3 regions of the Streptococcus sp. KHUD_017 genome follow, and region 1 is predicted to be linked to each of the others. Evidence: predicted binding sites of a transcription regulator. Region 1 holds the regulator's gene; each other region holds the start of a gene.
What was found. Region 1 encodes NrdR, which represses ribonucleotide reductase genes. Its sites were predicted from a motif close to ACACNATATATNGTGT; they were not measured.

Region 1 (4,125 bases):
TGTAGGCTGCAACAGCGAGTGCAGTACGATATTCATTGAAAAGTTGTCCGATGGATATGGCCAAGTAAATGCAGAGGATCCCTGAAATTGTACTAAGCAGGAAGGATAAGACAGTAAGACCAAAGCCTGTAAAATGTTCTCCAACAAATGATAGAAGAGTAGAAAGTTGAACTTCATAATAATTTGTTGACAGTAGGATAATATAGATACATAGGAGTAAGACAGCAGTGCTAAACATCGACCAGATAAAAGCACCGATTAGTTTGGCTGTGATGATATGGTGTTCAGAAACTGGCAAGGTTAAAGTCAGATAGCCTTGTCGGTCATAGACACTTCCTTTGAATCGTTTAATAATCAAGAAGATAGTTGAAATCACAAGTGTAACCATCAAACTACCAAAGACAGTAGATAGAAAAACAAGTAGAACAGATAGATTTTTTTCAGGTAGTTTGATTAAGGATTGTGTCTGTACCCCGATAAGGGCAGAAAGGATGATCACAGCACCATAGAGGGCTAAATACCACTTGTTAACATTTTTAAATTCATAACGAACTAAATTCCAAAACATAATAATCTCCTTTATCTAGGCTTTGAATTCATGACGGAAGAGCTGGTCGATTGACTCACCTGACTCATAACGAATATCATCCACATTTCCTTGACGGACGACTTTTCCGTCCTTGAGGAAAATAATCTCATCCAAGATTGGTTCGATGTCGGAAATCAAGTGAGTTGAAATCAAGACAGTCGAAGTTGGAGAGTAATTGTTGATGATGGTGTTCAAGATGTAGTCACGAGCTGCGGGATCGACACCACCGATAGGTTCGTCAAGGACATACAAACGAGCATCACGACTCATGACAAGGATCAACTGAACTTTTTCTTTGTTCCCTTTTGAGAGTTTCTTGAAACGGCTATTCTCGTCGATACCAAGGTCACGAAGAAGACCTTGAGCACGTTCCAGATTAAAATCTTTATAGAAGGTCTTGAAAAAGGTAAGAGCTTCTTTGACCTTCATCTGTTCGTTGAGATAGGTCGTATCAGGTAGATAAGAAACGATAGCCTTAGTTGCAGGACTTGGTTCCATGCCATTGATGAGGATACGCCCTTGCTCTGGTTGGAGTAAACCGTTGATTAGTTTAATCAGGGTTGTTTTTCCGGAACCGTTTGGGCCAAGGAGACCCACAATCTTTCCTGCCGGGATTTCAAGGGAAACATTTTGAAGAGCAGGGCTTGCTCCATAGAATTTTGAAACATTTTCAAACGTTAACAAGGTCATAGTCTAAACTCCTTCAATATAATCTCTCAAAACAGTTGGTAGTTCTTCTTTTTCATAGCCAAATTCTACCATGCCTGTTACAAACTGCTGCAGTTGTTCTTCAGATAGTTGTTTCCGGGATTGGAGGATTAGGTCCAAATCCTCGGTGACAAAACGCCCTGCAGTCCTCTTGGTGTATACGAAGCCTTCTCTTTCTAGGTCGGATAGGGCACGTTGGATGGTATTAGGATTGACGCCAGCCTCACTAGCCAGTTCTCTGACAGTTGGAAGTTGTTGGTTGGGTTCTAGTTTATGAGAAACGATTTGCAGTTTGATCTTATCCATTATCTGCAAATAAATGGGTTTGTTGTTATCAAATGTCCAGGACATCACGGTCTCCTTTCAACAATTTCCTTTTGTGTCACTTAAATAATACAACTAAACAAAAAACTTGTCAAGCTAAAAGGAGAATTATTTTGGGAATTGCTTAAAAAATGGTATAATGAAAAGAAAACGACAAGGAGGGGAAGGCATGCGTTGTCCAAAATGTGGCGCTACAAAATCAAGTGTTATCGATAGCCGTCAGGCTGAAGAAGGAAATACGATTAGAAGAAGACGTGAGTGCGAAGAGTGTCAACATCGTTTCACAACCTATGAACGAGTTGAAGAGAGAACACTGGTAGTTGTCAAAAAAGATGGAACTCGAGAACAATTCTCAAGAGATAAAATCTTTAATGGAATTATTCGTTCAGCTCAAAAACGTCCGGTGTCTAGTGATGAGATTGGTATGGTGGTCAATCGTATCGAGCAAAAACTCCTCAGTCGCAATGATAATGAAATTCAAAGTGAAGATATTGGTTCTCTTGTTATGGAAGAGTTGGCTGAACTAGACGAAATCACCTACGTTCGTTTTGCTAGTGTTTATCGTAGCTTTAAAGATGTGAGCGAGCTCGAAAATCTTCTCAAACAAATTACGCAATCTTCAAAGAAGAAAAAGGAAAAATAAATGAAGCCTAATGATCGTTTTTCTTTTCTAAAGAATAATCGGGTGTCGCAAGATCCCACAACTTTGGTGCAGTGCTACCTCCCGATTATCGGTCAGGATGCGCTGAGTCTTTACCTTTATACCTTAGCTTTTTGGGATGATGGACAAAAAGAACACCTGTTTGCAGCTATCCTCAACCACCTCAATTTTGGGATGGACAGACTCTTAAAGGCTTTTAAAATCTTAACAGCCTTCAATTTGGTTACCCTCTATCAAAAGGGTGACGGCTATGAACTTGCTATTCATCCAACACTTTCTCAATCTGACTTCTTGCATCATACAGTGTATCGTACTTTGTTGGAGAAAAGGATTGGCGATACAGCAGTTTCTGATTTACGTCAAGAGGCTGCAGACGGAGAAGCTTTGACGGTTCATTTGAGTCAGGCCTTTCCAGAGATAGAAGAATTGGCTAGTCATGATGAGACACCAGTAAAAGCTGATTTTAAAAATGATTTTGATTTGGAGCATTTTCGTCAGCTCATGGCGAGAGATAATCTCCGTTTCCAAGATGAACAGTCAGATGTTTTAGAGTTATTTAAAATCGCTGATGAGAAAAAATGGACCTGGTTTGAGACCTATCAGCTAGCAAAAGGAACAGCAGTTTCTCAAGTCATTTCTATCAAGCGTATGCGTGAAAAATTAGCGCAAGAGTCTGTTTCATCGGATTTTAGTCCTAAGGAAGCGACCATTATCCGAGAAGCTAAAAGTAAAACGGCCCTAGAATTTTTAGCGGGAATCAAACAAACCCGAAATGCAGGAATTATCCAATCTGAACGCGATTTGCTAAAACAGATGGCAGACCTAGGCTTGCTTGATGAAGTTATCAATGTCGTTATACTTTTGACCTTCAACAAGGTTGATTCGGCCAATCTCAATGAAAAATATGCCATGAAAGTGGCCAATGATTACTCTTATAACAAAGTCAGAACTGCTGAAGAGGCTGTGCTTCGAATTAGAGAAAAAAATCAAAAGGGGCAAGAATCAAAAACAGCGAAGACAAGCCAGGCAAAAACCAATGTTCCTAAATGGAGTAATCCAGAATATAAAAACACGTCATCAGCTGAGGAATTGGAAGAAATGGAACGCCAAACCCTAGAATTATTAGCGAAATTAGATAATGGAGGTGAATAGATGGAAAGTGTAGGAGATGTGCTAAAAGGTCATCCCAGCCGTTTTCAATACCAGGACCTGGTCCATCAGATTGTAAAAGATCCTGATGTTGCGGCTTTTATCCAGAAGGAATCTCTCAGTCAAGAGGAATTGAATCGTAGTATCTCTAAGTTTAACCAATACATCACCGAGCGTGATAAGTTCCTTCGCGGAGATACAGACTATATCGCGCGTGGTTACAAGCCTATCCTGGTCATGAACCATGGTTACGCAGATGTATCCTATGAGGAAACTCCGGAACTGATTGCGGCTGAGAAAGAAGCGGCGATTAAGAAGCGTCTTAACTTAATTAATTTGCCATCTAGCCTGAAAAATGTCAGTTTTTTAGATGTTTATCGTGATGATGTTGCTCGTTTAACTGTTTTAAACAAAATGATAAAATTTGTTAATGACTACCCAAACAACTTAAAAGGTCTCTACCTCTATGGAGACTTTGGAGTTGGGAAGAGCTTTATGGTGGCTGCCCTAGCCCATGATTTGTCTGAAAAACGTGGTGTTTCATCTACCCTTCTTCATTATCCGAGCTTTGTCATTGATGTCAAAAATGCTATCGGTGATGGGAATGTTAAGAATTTGGTGGATGAAATTAAGCAAGCTGAAGTTTTGATTTTTGATGATATCGGTGCTGAGCAATCAACACCTTGGGTACGTG
Region 2 (4,125 bases), 380 kb from region 1:
TCAAAAGCCATGGATCAGGTTGCCAAGATGAAACGCATGGAAGAAAAACGAATTCCAGCGAATATTGACTGGGATGATATTGACTCTATCGCGACTGAAGCTCGTCAGAAGTTCAAGCTTATCAATCCAGAAACCATCGGCCAAGCTAGCCGTATTTCAGGTGTAAACCCAGCAGATATTTCCATTCTTATGGTGTACTTAGAAGGTAAAAATCGAAGTATTTCTAAAAACTTAGAAAAAAAAGCTGACTAAAAATAAAAAGCTGAATTCTCTATTGAGGGCTTCAGCTTTTTTAGTTTTTTCTTCATTTTTCGAATTAAGAGAAAAGGAGAAATGACTATGCTGACAGTAGAAGAAAAAATTTTTTTAGAAGCCTATAAAAAAGCGTCTTATCATCGTTTTTATGAGATTGAATACTTCGCTAATCTCTGTAAAAAGCTGAACAAATGCCCTCAGCAGGCTGACAAGAACTAGACTTTTTGATATACTAGAACAAATTAAAATATAGGAGAGAGCGAATGAACGTATATGGCAGATTAGAAGACGAACCAATCCCAACTTGGACTGGAAATCAAGATAATTCAGGTGGGGGAGAGGTGCGAGAAGAGTTTGAAACACGACAATCTGCTCGCTTACCATTATTCAAAATCCTAATTTGGAGCACTTTAGCGGTACTTGTGTCTGTAGCTCTTCCTTTTGTGCTAGGATTGACTAGTCCAGAGCAGGCTCAAGATTTCTATATTGGATGGGCTATGCATCAGAGTGGGGATATCTACGCAGATTATTTTGGGACTAGTGGCCTCCTCTATTACTTTTTACAGTATTTAACCAAGGGCAGTATTTTGTTTGCCGTCTTTAATTGGTTAGCCTTAGTAGGTGCCGGATTCTTTCTTTTCCGTTCTGCTTTCAATCTGACTGGACAAGATAAGCAATCGCAACAAGTATTGACAGTCTTTTATGTCCTGGCTAGTGCTCTTAGTTTTGGTGGAGGCTATGCAACTATTCTTGCACTCCCATTCTTGTTTTATGCCTTAAGTTTAGTAACATCTTATTTGGCAGAACCAAGCCTTGACAAAGGATTTATCCGTATTGGAGCTAGCTTAGCTCTAGCATTTTTCTTTGCACCTTTGGTCACAACTTTATACGCCTTTGTCTTGTTTTTTGCTGTAACAGCTTTTAATGTTGGTCGCAATAATTTAGCTCATGGTGTTTATCAATTTTTTGCAGCGGGCCTTGGTTTTTCAATCTTCTTTTATCCAATCGGATATTATACAGCTTATAAAGGCAGTTTCGGAAATGCCATTAGTCAAATCCTCTATCCATTAGATAGTTTAAACTTTACGTCTAACTCAGGATTATTCGACAATATCCTCTTCTATGGATTGTTGTCGATAGGTCTCGGAGTATTGACATTGGCATTGACAGGTCTCTTCAAATATAAACCATTGAAGCAATCGGTCTTATCAATCTCTGCTGCAATAGCTGTCATTTTGGTATTAGTTTTAGAAATTTTTTCTACAGATCTTATCAATGGTAGTCGTATGGTTGAGTTCCTTCCTTTCTTGTCGCTTCTTTTGCTGACACGAATTTCAACAGAGAAGCCAGAAGGAGCGAATCGCCGTAGACGATCTAGAGAAGAAACTTCGGTATGGGGAGCTTTTCTAAAAGGAAATGCCTATCTGCCAATTTTAGCTCTGGCTTACCTATTTTTAGCACCTGTAGTATCACGATATTTGCTCCATGCGGAACAATATCAAGAACGTACAAGCATTGAATCTAAGGTCAAAGGGGAAACTCAAGCTACAGATCGTATCTATGTTTGGGACAATCTGACAAGTAGCTATAAAGCTAGCGAACGCTTGTCAGCTAGTCAGTTGCTATCGCCTAGATTGCATACAGGACTTGATGCAAATCGTACTAAACTTGTAAATGATCTACGAGATAATCAACCAAAGATGATTGTGGTGAATACAAAAACAAGCCTATGGACAGAAGTTGAGCAGCTCTTAGCTGAAAATTATCAAGCGGTTCAAAGTAAATTCAAAGATTTTAAACTCTACAAATTAAAATAAAAACTATCAATATCTTGTGTAATTTTAAAAAAAAATTTATTTTTTGACACAAGATATTGATTTTTATTTTTTTAGTGATATAATACTTTTTAGAATCAATATTATATTTAAGAAAAGGGTATGGATATGATTGTATTGGAAGAGAAGGCTGTCCCTGATCCGACTTTATTCGTTGAAAAACGTGACGGCAGACGTGTAATTTTTGATGTAGACAAGATTGACAAAGCGCTTCATAAGGCTGCTGAAAAGGTTATGGATGTAACCCCTTTGGTTGAAAAACGACTTAGTACCCTAGTTGAACGTATCGTTGAAGAAATTCATAGCCGTTTCCCACAAGGTGTAAAAATCTATGAAATCCAAAACATCGTAGAGCACGAATTGTTGGAAGCCAAAGAATACGCTTTGGCCGAGGAGTATATCACCTATCGGACTCAAAGGGATTTTGAGCGCTCAAAAGCGACAGATATCAACTTTAGTATTCATAAACTTCTTGACAAAGATCAGGCAGTTGTCAATGAAAATGCCAATAAAGACAGTGATGTCTTTAACACTCAGCGTGATTTGACGGCAGGGATTGTTGGGAAATCCATCGGACTTCAAATGCTTCCTAAACATGTGGCTAATGCCCACCAAAAAGGGGATATCCACTATCATGATTTGGACTACAGTCCCTATACCCCTATGACCAACTGCTGTTTGATTGATTTCAAGGGCATGTTGGAAAATGGTTTTAAGATTGGGAATGCTGAGGTAGAGAGTCCCAAGTCTATCCAAACTGCGACAGCACAGATTTCACAAATCATCGCAAACGTTGCTTCTAGCCAGTATGGAGGCTGTTCAGCAGACCGTATCGATGAAGTCTTGGCTCCTTATGCAGAGAAGAATTATCAAAAGCACCTCAAGGATGCGGAGGAATGGGTTCTGCCTGACAAGCGCCAAGAATATGCCTGGAAGAAAACCCAAAAAGACATCTACGATGCCATGCAATCTCTAGAGTACGAGATTAATACCCTCTTTACATCAAATGGGCAAACGCCATTTACCTCTCTGGGTTTCGGTCTAGGAACCAGTCGTTTTGAACGTGAAATTCAAAAGGCAATCCTGAACATTCGTATCAAGGGGCTTGGTTCAGAACACCGTACAGCCATCTTCCCTAAACTCATCTTTACTCTTAAAAGAGGTCTTAACTTAGAGGAAGGCTCGCCTAACTACGACATCAAGCAGTTGGCTCTTGAGTGTGCAACTAAGCGCATGTACCCGGATGTCTTGTCTTATGATAAGATTGTCGAGTTGACTGGTTCTTTCAAAGTTCCGATGGGATGCCGTTCATTCCTTCAAGGATGGAAGGATGAAAATGGAGTAGAAGTCAATTCGGGCCGTATGAACCTAGGGGTCGTGACAGTCAATCTTCCTCGTATCGCCCTTGAATCCGAAGGCGACCTGAACAAGTTCTGGGAAATCTTTAACGAGCGCATGAATATCGCGGAAGATGCTTTGGTTTACCGTGTGGACAGAACCAAGGAAGCCACTCCAGCTAATGCACCAATTCTTTATCAATATGGAGCCTTCGGACGTCGTCTTGGAAAAGAAGAAAGTGTTGATCAACTCTTTAAGAATCGTCGTGCAACTATTTCTCTGGGCTATATTGGCTTGTACGAGGTGGCGACAGTCTTCTTTGGTAATCATTGGGAAAATAATCCAGAAGCCAAAGAGTTCACCCTTGATATTATTCGCGATATGAAACGTCGAGTAGAAGAATGGTCTGACCAATATGGTTACCATTTCTCTATCTATTCAACGCCGTCTGAAAGTTTGACAGATCGTTTCTGTCGCTTGGATACGGAGAAATTCGGCTCTATTCCGGATATTACAGATAAAGAATACTACACAAATTCCTTCCATTATGATGTGCGTAAAAATCCAACTCCTTTTGAAAAACTAGATTTTGAAAAGGTTTATCCAGAAGCGGGTGCATCAGGTGGATTCATCCACTACTGTGAGTATCCAGTTCTTCAACAAAATCCAAAGGCTTTGGAAGCTGTATGGGACTATG
Region 3 (4,125 bases), 570 kb from region 1:
CCAGCCATCTCACCACACATACCAGCCCATTTACCTTCAGCGTGAGCTGCTTTGATAACATTATTAATCAAACGAAGAATCGATGGGTTATATGGTTGGTAAAGGTATGAAACTTGTTCGTTCATACGGTCAGCAGCCATTGTGTATTGGATCAAGTCGTTTGTACCGATTGAGAAGAAATCAACTTCTTTAGCAAATTGGTCTGCAAGCATAGCTGCAGCAGGAATTTCAATCATGATACCAACTTGGATATCATCCGCAACAGCAACACCTTCAGCAACCAATTTTGCTTTTTCTTCTTCAAGAATAGCTTTAGCAGTACGGAACTCTTTCAACAAAGCAACCATTGGGAACATGATACGCAATTTACCGTGAACAGATGCACGAAGCAATGCACGCAATTGTGTACGGAACATTTGGTTACCAGTTTCAGAGATAGAGATACGCAAAGCACGGTAACCCAAGAATGGGTTCATTTCTTTAGGAAGATCGAAGTAAGGAAGTTCTTTATCCCCACCGATATCCATTGTACGAACGACAACAGGTTTACCGTTCATACCTTCAAGAACTGCTTTGTAAGCTTCGTATTGGTCGTCTTCTGTTGGGAAATCTTGAGAATCCATGTACAAGAATTCTGTACGATAAAGACCAACAGCTTCAGCACCATTTTCGTTCACACCTTCAACGTCTTTAGGTGTACCGATATTAGCTGCTAACTCAAAGTGTTTACCATCAGCAGTAACAGTTTTAGCATCTTTCAAAAGAGCCCATTCAGCTTTTTGTTTAGCGTAAGCTTCACCAGCTGCTTTGAATTCTGCAATTTGTTCTTCAGTTGGGTTGATAACAACTTCACCTGAAATACCTGAAACAGCCAAAATGTCACCATCTTTTACAAGTTCAGTGATGTTGTTTGTACCCAATACAGCTGCAATTTCAAGTGTACGAGCCATGATAGCTGAGTGACTTGTACGTCCACCAATGTTTGTTACAAAAGCTTTTACAAAGTTTTTGTCCAATTGAGCAGTATCAGACGGAGTCAAGTCATGTGCAATCACAATCACTTCTTCATTGATTGAAGCTGGGTTTGGCAGTTTCTTGCCAAGAAGATTTGCCAAAACACGTTTGGTAACGTCGCGAATATCCGCTGCACGTTCCTGCATGTATGGGTTGTCTTCCATGCCTTCAAAGATTGTGATAAACATGTCTGTAACTTCTTTCAGACCTGCTTCTGCATTTACTTTCTTAGCACGAATTGTTTCTTTAATCTGACCGATCAATTCAGGGTCAGCAAGAACCATCAAGTGAGCGTCAAATACTTGCGCCGCTTCTTCACCAAGCGTACCTACAGCCTTCTCGCGGATAAGAGAAAGCTCGTTTTGAGAAGCTTCAAGAGCAACATCCAAACGAGCCTCTTCTGCATTTGTATCTTCGACTGTAATAGTCTCGAATGATAAATCCGGTTGAACGAGTAGATATGCTTTAGCAACTGCAACACCATCAGATGCTGCGATTCCTTTAAGCATTTCTGTCATATCCTTATGCCAATCCTTCTTTTTCCATTGTTTCTGAGATAGCAGCGATAGCGTCATCAGCGTCTGCACCTTCAGCAGTGATTGTAACGTCAGCACCTTGACCAACACCAAGGCTCATAACACCCATGATAGATTTAAGGTTAACTGATTTACCTTTGTACTCAAGAGTAATATCTGAAGCAAATTTGCTAGCAGTTTGTACCAACAATGTTGCTGGACGTGCGTGAATACCTGTTTCTGCCACTACGTGGAAATCTTTAGAAGCCATAATTTGACTCTCCTTTAAATGTTTTCTTTTTGAGTTATATCTGATAACCCTTACAATTTGGTATTATATCACCTTCTAGGATTTTTTTCAAGTATTTTATGGGATTTCTTCTTTTTCCTTTCAGATAACTTGCTGAAAATCTTCTATTTTATGTATCAAAATACATCATGTAGTTTTTTGTAATTTTAACATTAAGAAAACGCTGTTATTTATGGGTTTTATTTTTTACAATTACTATATATTGTGTTTGGATAACTCTCATCTGAAAAAAATCTACAATATTTAGTTTTTCTTCGTTGACAAAGATTTTTTTTCTGATATACTTAAGAAGTAATTAAATTTTGAAAGAGGAGTTACAGAATGGTAACCGTTTATTCTAAAAACAATTGTGTTCAATGTAAAATGACCAAACGATTCTTAGATAGTAACAAGATCGCATATCGCGAAATCAATCTTGATGAACAACCTGAATTTATTGAACAAGTTAAAGAGCTAGGCTTCAATGCTGCTCCTATCATTCAAACACCAACTGAAGTTTTCTCTGGTTTCCAACCAGCAAAACTTAAAGAACTTGCTTAAGTATCAGGATTAAAAGCTTCTATGTCAATCTTAGAAGCCTTTCTTTTGTAATGAATTAAAGGAAATTTTATGGGATTAAAACAACTTGAGGATGTAACTTACTTCCGCCTAAATAATGAAATCAACCGTCCTGTTAATGGACAAATCATGCTCCACAAAGATAAAGAAGCCTTGGATGCTTTCTTTAAAGAAAATGTTGTACCAAATTCTATGGTTTTTGATTCTATCACTGATAAAATCGATTACCTTATTAAACAAGACTATATCGAAACAGCGTTTATCAAGAAATATCGTCCAGAATTCTTAGAAGAGCTTTACCAATTTATTAAGGATCAAAACTTCCAATTCAAGTCTTTCATGGCAGCATACAAGTTTTACAATCAATATGCCTTGAAAACTAATGATGGAGAGTACTATCTTGAGAGCATGGAAGACCGTGTCTTCTTTAACGCTCTTTACTTTGCTGATGGTGACGAAGCTATCGCAATTGATATTGCCAATGAAATCATCCACCAGCGTTACCAGCCTGCTACACCTTCTTTCTTGAATGCAGGCCGTGCACGTCGTGGTGAATTGGTATCCTGTTTCTTGATTCAGGTAACAGATGATATGAACTCTATTGGACGTTCTATCAACTCTGCTCTTCAACTTTCACGTATCGGTGGTGGGGTCGGAATTTCCCTCAGCAACCTTCGTGAAGCTGGAGCGCCTATCAAAGGGTATGAAGGTGCTGCTTCTGGTGTCGTACCAGTTATGAAGCTTTTCGAAGACAGCTTCTCTTACTCTAACCAACTTGGTCAACGTCAAGGGGCTGGGGTTGTTTACCTTAACGTCTTCCACCCAGACATTATTGCTTTCCTTTCTACTAAGAAAGAAAATGCTGATGAAAAAGTTCGTGTCAAGACTCTTTCACTTGGTGTTGTGGTACCAGATAAATTCTACGAATTAGCACGTAAGAACGAGGAAATGTACCTCTTCAGTCCTTATTCTGTTGAAAAAGAGTATGGTGTACCTTTTAACTACATCGATATCACAGAAAAATACGATGAATTGGTGGCAAATCCAAACATCCGTAAGACAAAAATTAAGGCCCGTGATTTGGAAACAGAAATTTCTAAATTGCAACAAGAATCTGGCTATCCTTACGTAGTCAATATCGATACTGCTAACCGTGCAAATCCTGTCGATGGTAAGATTATCATGAGTAACTTGTGTTCAGAAATTCTTCAAGTCCAAGAACCAAGTCTTATCAACGATGCGCAAGAATTCCTTCAAATGGGTACTGACGTTTCATGTAACCTTGGTTCAACCAACGTTGTAAATATGATGACATCACCTGACTTTGGACGTTCTATTCGTGCAATGGTTCGCGCTTTGACCTTTGTAACAGATAGCTCTCACATCGTTGCTGTTCCAACTATCGACCACGGAAATAACCAAGCTCATACATTTGGACTTGGTGCTATGGGGCTTCACAGCTATCTTGCTCAGCAATTAATCGAATATGGATCTCCTGAGTCTGTTGAATTTACAAGCATCTACTTTATGCTTTTGAATTACTGGACTTTGGTAGAATCAAACAATATTGCACGTGAACGTGGTATTACCTTCCACAACTTTGAGAAATCAGACTATGCAAATGGTTCTTATTTCGATAAGTACACGTCTGGTCAATTTGTTCCAAAATCTGATCGTGTTAAAGAACTCTTTGAAGGAATCTTTATCCCGTCTGCAGCTGATTGGGCT

Region 2: the regulator NrdR is predicted to act here: its motif matches at 2,119-2,134, upstream of nrdD (anaerobic ribonucleoside-triphosphate reductase).
Region 3: the regulator NrdR is predicted to act here: its motif matches at 2,032-2,047, upstream of nrdH (glutaredoxin-like protein NrdH).

The regions. Positions count from the first base shown of each region.
Region 1 covers NZ_CM142175.1:297,988-302,112, forward strand. The annotation lists gene ACVAMZ_RS01460 (hypothetical protein) at 1-568, opposite strand, end outside; gene ACVAMZ_RS01465 (ABC transporter ATP-binding protein) at 584-1,279, opposite strand; gene ACVAMZ_RS01470 (GntR family transcriptional regulator) at 1,283-1,648, opposite strand; gene nrdR (transcriptional regulator NrdR) at 1,791-2,264, shown strand; gene ACVAMZ_RS01480 (replication initiation and membrane attachment family protein) at 2,265-3,434, shown strand; gene dnaI (primosomal protein DnaI) at 3,435-4,125, shown strand, end outside.
Region 2 covers NZ_CM142175.1:1,780,593-1,784,717, reverse strand. The annotation lists gene mnmG (tRNA uridine-5-carboxymethylaminomethyl(34) synthesis enzyme MnmG) at 1-252, shown strand, start outside; gene ACVAMZ_RS08995 (hypothetical protein) at 340-474, shown strand; gene ACVAMZ_RS08990 (damage-inducible protein CinA) at 519-2,072, shown strand; gene nrdD (anaerobic ribonucleoside-triphosphate reductase) at 2,199-4,125, shown strand, end outside.
Region 3 covers NZ_CM142175.1:863,711-867,835, reverse strand. The annotation lists gene ptsP (phosphoenolpyruvate--protein phosphotransferase) at 1-1,532, opposite strand, end outside; gene ACVAMZ_RS04260 (phosphocarrier protein HPr) at 1,537-1,800, opposite strand; gene nrdH (glutaredoxin-like protein NrdH) at 2,161-2,379, shown strand; gene nrdE (class 1b ribonucleoside-diphosphate reductase subunit alpha) at 2,449-4,125, shown strand, end outside.